2 regions of the Pseudomonas sp. DG56-2 genome follow, and region 2 is predicted to be linked to the other one. Evidence: predicted binding sites of a transcription regulator. Region 2 holds the regulator's gene; the other holds the start of a gene.

Region 1 (3,407 bases), 2.8 Mb from region 2:
TGGTCGGTGGGGGGCTAGCCCGACCCAGCCCAGGGCTCAGCCAAGCAAATCGCTCATTGCGATAATTTGTTCAGCGACCTGAATCAACTTCTGCTGCTTGCTCATGGCCTGGCGGCGCATCAGGGTGTAGGCCTGCTCTTCGTTGCAGTCCTTCATCTTCATTAACAAACCCTTGGCCAATTCGATGCGTTTGCGCTCGGCCAACTGCTGGTCACGTGCCTGTAACTGCGCTTTGAGCGCCTGGTCGCTCTCGAATCGAGCCATCGCGACATCCAGGATCGGCTGCAGGCGGGACGCATGAATACCTTCGACGATATAGGCGCTGACGCCCGCCTGGATCGCCTGGCGCATCACATTCGGGTCATGCTCGTCGGTGAACAGGACGATAGGCCGGGGAAGGTCCCTGCTGACTATGATCACTTGCTCCATGACGTCACGCCCCGGTGATTCAGTATCGATCAGCACGACATCGGGTCGCACCGTTTCGACGCGTGCTGGCAAATCGATGGTCAGGCCGGACTCTTCAATGACCTCGAAACCTGCTTCAACCAAGGCAGTCTTCAAGCGTCCAACTTTTTTCGCTGTATCGTCGATCAATAGGATTCGCAGCATAGTGGCGTCCCCTTGTCAGCGATGGGCGAGGGCGTCAGGCTTTTCAGCCAGCGCGTGAAGAGAAAAGCTGCGGGCATAGCCTGCCGGGTCGCTGCCATCCCAATAGGTACCGTCGTTGAACTGGCTGCGACGCATATTCTGTTCACTGCAAGGCACGCCAATGGCGGTGGCCGCATCGCGGTACAGCGCCAACTGTTGCACTTGGCCAGCTACGGCAAGGTAATCGGGGTCTTCGCGCAACAGTCCCCAGCGACGGAACTGAGTCATGAACCACATGCCGTCGGACAAGTACGGCAAGTTGGCTCGGCCCTGATCGTACAGGCGCAAGGCATGGGGATCATGCCAGCGATTGCCGAGGCCGTCGTGATAGTTACCGAGCATGCGTGGCTCGATGGCCTGTACAGGCGTGTTCAAGTAGGCCGCATCGCTGAGCAATTGCGCTGCGCTGCGGCGATTCTGCGGACTCTGCTCGATGAAACGGCTGGCGGCCAGAATTGACTTGATCAGCGCCCTGGCAGTGTTGGGGTGCCGCTCGACGAACGCGCGCGTGCAGCCCAGCACTTTCTCCGGGTGATTCGGCCAGATCGATTGGCTGGTAGCCAAGGTGAAGCCCTGGCCTTGCTCAACGGCGTCTGCTGACCACGGTTCGCCGACACAAAAACCGTCGATGCGCCCGGCGCGCAGGTGAGCAAGCATCTGTGCCGGTGGTACCACCACACTGTTGACGTCAGACAAAGGGTGGATACCCTGGCTGGCGAGCCAGTAATACAGCCACATGGCGTGAGTGCCAGTGGGAAATGTCTGGGCAAAGGTAAGTTTTGTTCTGCTTTGGTGCACAAAACGCTCCAGCGCCTCTGGACGGGTCACGCCCTGGCGCTGCAGCTCTGCCGACAGATTGATGCCCTGGGCGTTCTGATTCAGTCCCATCAGCACCGCCATGTCCGTAGCGCTGGTACCGCCGATGCCCAGGTGAACGGCGTAGATCAGCCCATAAAGGCTGTGGGCTGCATCCAGTTCGCCACTGACCAACTTGTCGCGTAATCCGGCCCAGGAGCTTTGGCGCTTGAGGTTCAGGCTCAGGCCATAAGGTTGGGCGAAGCCTTGGGTCGCCGCAACCACCACTGATGCGCAGTCGCTCAGGGCCATGAAACCGATGTTAAGGCTGTGCTTTTCCGGCGCATCGCTGCCATTGACCCAAGCCAGAGGAGTTGTGGGGATTTCGTTATTCACAGTGTCACGCCTGTATCGAAGGTCAGGCCGTGCCGCTTTCGTGGCCGGTGCGTAAGGTCAATAAAGCAACGCATATGCCAAGGCTGCGCTGTCCCCCGGGCGACGCCACCTATATAATCGCCCCCTCACTCACGTCGAGCTAAGCCCGCCCATGTATACCCTGGCCCGCCAGCTGTTGTTCAAGCTCTCTCCGGAGACTTCCCATGACCTGTCCCTGGACCTGATCGGCGCCGGTGGCCGCCTGGGCCTGAACGGGCTGCTGACCAAAGCCCCGGCTTCATTGCCGGTTACCGTCATGGGACTGGAGTTCGCCAACCCGGTGGGGTTGGCAGCAGGCCTGGACAAGAACGGTGCGGCCATCGATGGTTTTGCCCAGCTGGGTTTCGGTTTTGTCGAGATCGGCACCGTCACTCCCCGTCCCCAGCCCGGCAACCCCAAGCCACGACTGTTTCGCTTGCCGCAAGCCGAGGCGATCATCAATCGCATGGGGTTCAATAACCTTGGCGTCGACCATTTGCTCAATCGCGTGCAAGCTGCGAAGTATCGCGGTGTGTTGGGTATCAACATCGGCAAGAACTTCGATACCCCCGTCGAGCGCGCGGTGGACGACTACCTGATCTGCTTGGACAAGGTCTACGATCACGCCAGTTACATCACCGTCAACGTCAGTTCACCGAACACACCGGGATTGCGCAGCCTGCAGTTCGGCGATTCGCTCAAGCAGTTGCTAGAGGCGCTGGCCCAGCGCCGTGAGCAACTGGCCGGTGAACGTGGCAAGCGTGTGCCGCTGGCAATCAAGATTGCGCCAGACATGAGCGACGAAGAGACCGCACAGGTGGCAGCAGCACTGCTCGAGTCGGGAATGGATGCGGTAATCGCCACCAACACCACGCTCGGTCGCGAGGGTGTCGAAGGCCTTCCTTACGGTGACGAGGCGGGTGGCCTGTCGGGTGCGCCGGTGCTGGAAAAGAGCACGCATATCGTCAAAGTGCTTTCTGCTGAACTGGGTGGCAAGCTACCGATCATCGCGGCGGGCGGGATTACCGAGGGCAAGCACGCGGCGCAGAAAATCGCTGCCGGTGCCAGCCTGGTACAAATCTATTCAGGGTTTATCTACAAGGGACCGGCATTGATTCGCGAAGCGGTGGATGCAATCGCTGCCTTGCCGCGCTAGGTCGCAGGCATAAAAAGGGCCCCATGAAGGGGCCCCTGGGCCTCAGCCCGCCGCCCGGATGGGGCGCGCATGGTGAATGAATTCAGTTCCTCGTTTAGCCAACGGCGTGAAGTTCGTTGAGTCTATGAATACCCGCAGTGCCGGTCATACCGTCCCAATTGTCGCCGCGTCCTTCGCGCCAGCCATTGATCCATGCCTGGCGTACAGACGGTAGAGTAAAGGGGCAAAGCTCGCGGGATTTGCCGGTGACCCCATATTGGTAGCCACGTGAAAATGCTCTTTCCAACGGATCACGCTTAAGTCTTCTCATAGGGTGTTGCCCTCACTTGTTGACTGTAATGTCGCGTCGGCCTCTAGGAGGCCGGGCAGAATCGTTCTGCCGGTTTTGCGC
Region 2 (3,407 bases):
CTGCCGAACGACCGCGATCAGCCTATCCGTATCCAGGCCGACAACGCGCATCTGGATGACAAGAAAGGCGTTGCCACCTATACCGGCGACGTCATCATCACTCAAGGGTCGATGATGATCAAAGGCAATACCGTAACCATCACGCGCGCCGAATCCGGCGATATCGACGTGGTGACTTCGGTGGGCAACCTGGCCTACTTCGAGCAGCAGCAGAGCGCCGCCAAGCCCGACAAAATGCAAGGCTATGCCGTGACCATCCAGTACCAGGCACAAAAAGATCTGGTCGTGCTCACCGACCGTGCCAAGGTAGTCAACGAAGGCAATACCACCGAAGGCGAGAAGATCGTCTACAACACCAAGTCCCAGGTAGCGACTGCCGGTCGTGGCGGCAACGTGACCACGCCGCGCCAACGTATCGACATGGTGATCCAGCCGAAGAAGAAGGCCGAGTAAATGGCGACCCTCAAAGCCCAGCACCTGGCCAAGAGCTACAAGAGCCGGCAAGTGGTACGCGACGTCAGCCTGTCTATCGACAGCGGCCAGATCGTCGGCCTGCTAGGCCCTAACGGCGCCGGCAAGACCACCTGCTTCTACATGATCGTTGGCCTGGTCCAGGCCGATCAGGGCCGCGTCCTGATCGACGACCTGGATGTCAGCCACCAGCCCATGCATGGCCGCGCACGCGCCGGCATCGGCTACCTGCCGCAAGAAGCCTCGATCTTTCGCAAGCTTTCGGTTGCCGACAACATCATGGCGATCCTCGAGACCCGCAAGGACCTCGACACCGCCGGACGTCGCAAAGAACTGGAAAGCCTGCTGCAGGAATTTCACATCAGCCACATTCGCGACAACCTTGGCATGAGCCTTTCCGGTGGCGAACGTCGCCGCGTGGAAATTGCCCGCGCCCTGGCTACCGCGCCGAAATTCATCCTGCTCGATGAACCCTTTGCCGGTGTCGACCCGATTTCGGTCGGTGACATCAAGCAGATCATCCACCACCTCAAGGCCAAGGGCATCGGTGTGTTGATCACCGACCACAACGTCCGAGAGACCCTGGATATCTGCGAAACAGCTTACATCGTCAATGATGGTCAACTGATTGCCGAAGGCGACGCAGAGACTATCCTGGCCAACGACCTGGTCAAAGAGGTCTACCTGGGCCACGAGTTCCGCTTGTAAGTTCGAAGCGACCAGCATTTGCCTTGGGCTGCTGATCCGGTGAAATCCGGCTTAATTGGTACGGCACCCTAGGCAAACGCTCCAATTTCAGGCATATAACTTGCTTAAAGTTGGCGCTTCGGTGCCCTTGTAGTGGATGGCGCATGTGCGCCGGCGAAAAAGGTGTTAAGCCCCTGCCATGAAACCATCGCTCGTCCTAAGAATGGGCCAGCAACTGACGATGACTCCTCAGTTGCAACAGGCTATCCGACTACTCCAGCTGTCTACCCTGGACCTCCAACAGGAAATCCAGGAAGCGCTGGAGTCGAACCCGATGCTCGAACGCCAGGAAGAAGGCGAGGACTTCGATAACAGCGACCCGATGGCGGATAACGCCGAAAGCAAGCCTGTCGCCGAAGTCCAGGACAGCAGCTTCCAGGAAACCACGCAAACTGTGGATAACCTGGAAGATGGCGAATGGAGCGAGCGCATACCCAACGAACTTCCCGTCGATACCGCCTGGGAAGACATCTACCAAACCAGCGCCAGCAGCCTGCCCAGCAACGACGATGACGAGTGGGACTTCACCACCCGTACGTCGGCGGGCGAGAGCCTGCAAAGCCACCTGCTCTGGCAGTTGAACCTGGCGCCGATGTCCGATACCGATCGGCTCATCGCCGTTACCCTGATCGACTGCATCAACAGCCAGGGCTACCTGGACGAAACCCTCGAGGAAATCTGCGAGTCCTTCGATCCCGAGCTGGACATCGAGCTCGATGAAGTCGAAGCCGTGCTGCACCGTATCCAGCAGTTCGAACCGTCCGGAATCGGCGCGCGCAACCTCAGTGAGTGCTTGCTGCTGCAATTGCGCCAGCTGCCAGCCAATACCCCCTGGATGGCCGAATCCCAGCGACTGGTGCGAGACTTCATCGACCTGCTCGGCAGTCGCGACTACAGCCAATTGATGCGCAGGATGAAACTCAAGGAAGACGAGTTGCGCCAGGTCATTGAACTGGTCCAGAGCCTCAACCCTCGCCCGGGCTCGCAGATCGAATCCAGCGAGCCCGAATATGTAGTCCCCGACGTAATCGTACGCAAGGACAACGAGCGCTGGCTGGTCGAACTCAACCAGGAAGCCGTGCCGCGCCTGCGGGTCAACCCGCAGTACGCAGGATTCGTGCGCCGCGCCGATACCAGTGCCGACAACACCTTCATGCGCAACCAGTTGCAGGAGGCTCGATGGTTCATCAAAAGCCTGCAGAGCCGCAACGAAACCCTGATGAAGGTTGCCACCCAGATCGTCGAGCACCAGCGTGGTTTCCTCGACCACGGCGACGAAGCAATGAAGCCATTGGTCCTGCACGACATCGCCGAGGCGGTGGGCATGCACGAGTCGACCATTTCTCGGGTCACCACGCAAAAATACATGCATACACCTCGGGGAATTTACGAGCTGAAGTACTTTTTCTCCAGCCACGTAAGCACCTCTGAAGGCGGCGAGTGCTCGTCTACAGCGATTCGCGCGATCATCAAAAAACTGGTTGCAGCGGAAAATCAGAAAAAGCCATTGAGTGACAGCAAGATCGCTGGTTTACTGGAGGCACAAGGCATCCAGGTAGCCCGTCGCACCGTCGCCAAGTACCGCGAGTCCCTCGGCATTGCACCGTCGAGTGAACGCAAGCGACTGATGTAGCCCCTAGGATCGCCACAGCAGTTCAGTGGCAGGCGCAACACCTGCCTCTTATGCACGGGCAACAAAAGGAGAAGCTGTATGCAAGTCAATATCAGTGGACAGCATGTAGAAGTCACCCAGCCGCTGCGCGAGTACGTCGAACAGAAACTGAAACGGCTGGAAGGGCACTTTGACAAGATTACCAACGTAACGGTGATCATGAAGGTCGAGAAACTGCAGCAGAAAATTGAAGCAACGCTGTTTATTCCCGGCGGCGAAGTGGTTGCAAATGCCGAACACACAGACATGTATGCAGCGATCGACGCCTTGACCGACAAGCTCGACCGCCAACTGAAAAAACACAAGGAAAAACAGCAAAGCCTGCTGCAAGGTGCAGCGGCCCGCTGATCCCCCTCATCCATGATCCGACTTGAAACCATCCTGACCCCCGGCCGTTCCTTGGTGAACGCGCCGGGTGGCAGTAAAAAGCGCGCCCTCCAGGAAGTCGCCACCCTGATCCACCGGGAAGTTCCGGACCTGGAGATGCAGATCGTTTTTGAAAGCCTGTTTGCCCGGG

Evidence for each region. The regulator sigma-54, encoded in region 2, starts transcription at its own class of promoters, with help from an activator protein. The targets are predictions, from matches to a motif close to ANTGGCATNNANNTTGCTNT.
Region 1: D3Z90_RS08210 (CmpA/NrtA family ABC transporter substrate-binding protein) is a predicted target of sigma-54. The motif match lies at 1,905-1,924, and genes of this name have one in related genera.

Annotation. Positions count from the first base shown of each region.
Region 1 is NZ_CP032311.1:1,754,372-1,757,778, forward strand. It holds gene D3Z90_RS08205 (ANTAR domain-containing response regulator) at 37-612, opposite strand; gene D3Z90_RS08210 (CmpA/NrtA family ABC transporter substrate-binding protein) at 628-1,842, opposite strand; gene D3Z90_RS08215 (quinone-dependent dihydroorotate dehydrogenase) at 1,994-3,016, shown strand; gene rmf (ribosome modulation factor) at 3,111-3,326, opposite strand.
Region 2 is NZ_CP032311.1:4,741,782-4,745,188, forward strand. It holds gene lptA (lipopolysaccharide transport periplasmic protein LptA) at 1-453, shown strand, start outside; gene lptB (LPS export ABC transporter ATP-binding protein) at 454-1,179, shown strand; gene D3Z90_RS21750 (RNA polymerase factor sigma-54) at 1,358-2,851, shown strand; gene hpf (ribosome hibernation-promoting factor, HPF/YfiA family) at 2,930-3,238, shown strand; gene ptsN (PTS IIA-like nitrogen regulatory protein PtsN) at 3,251-3,407, shown strand, end outside.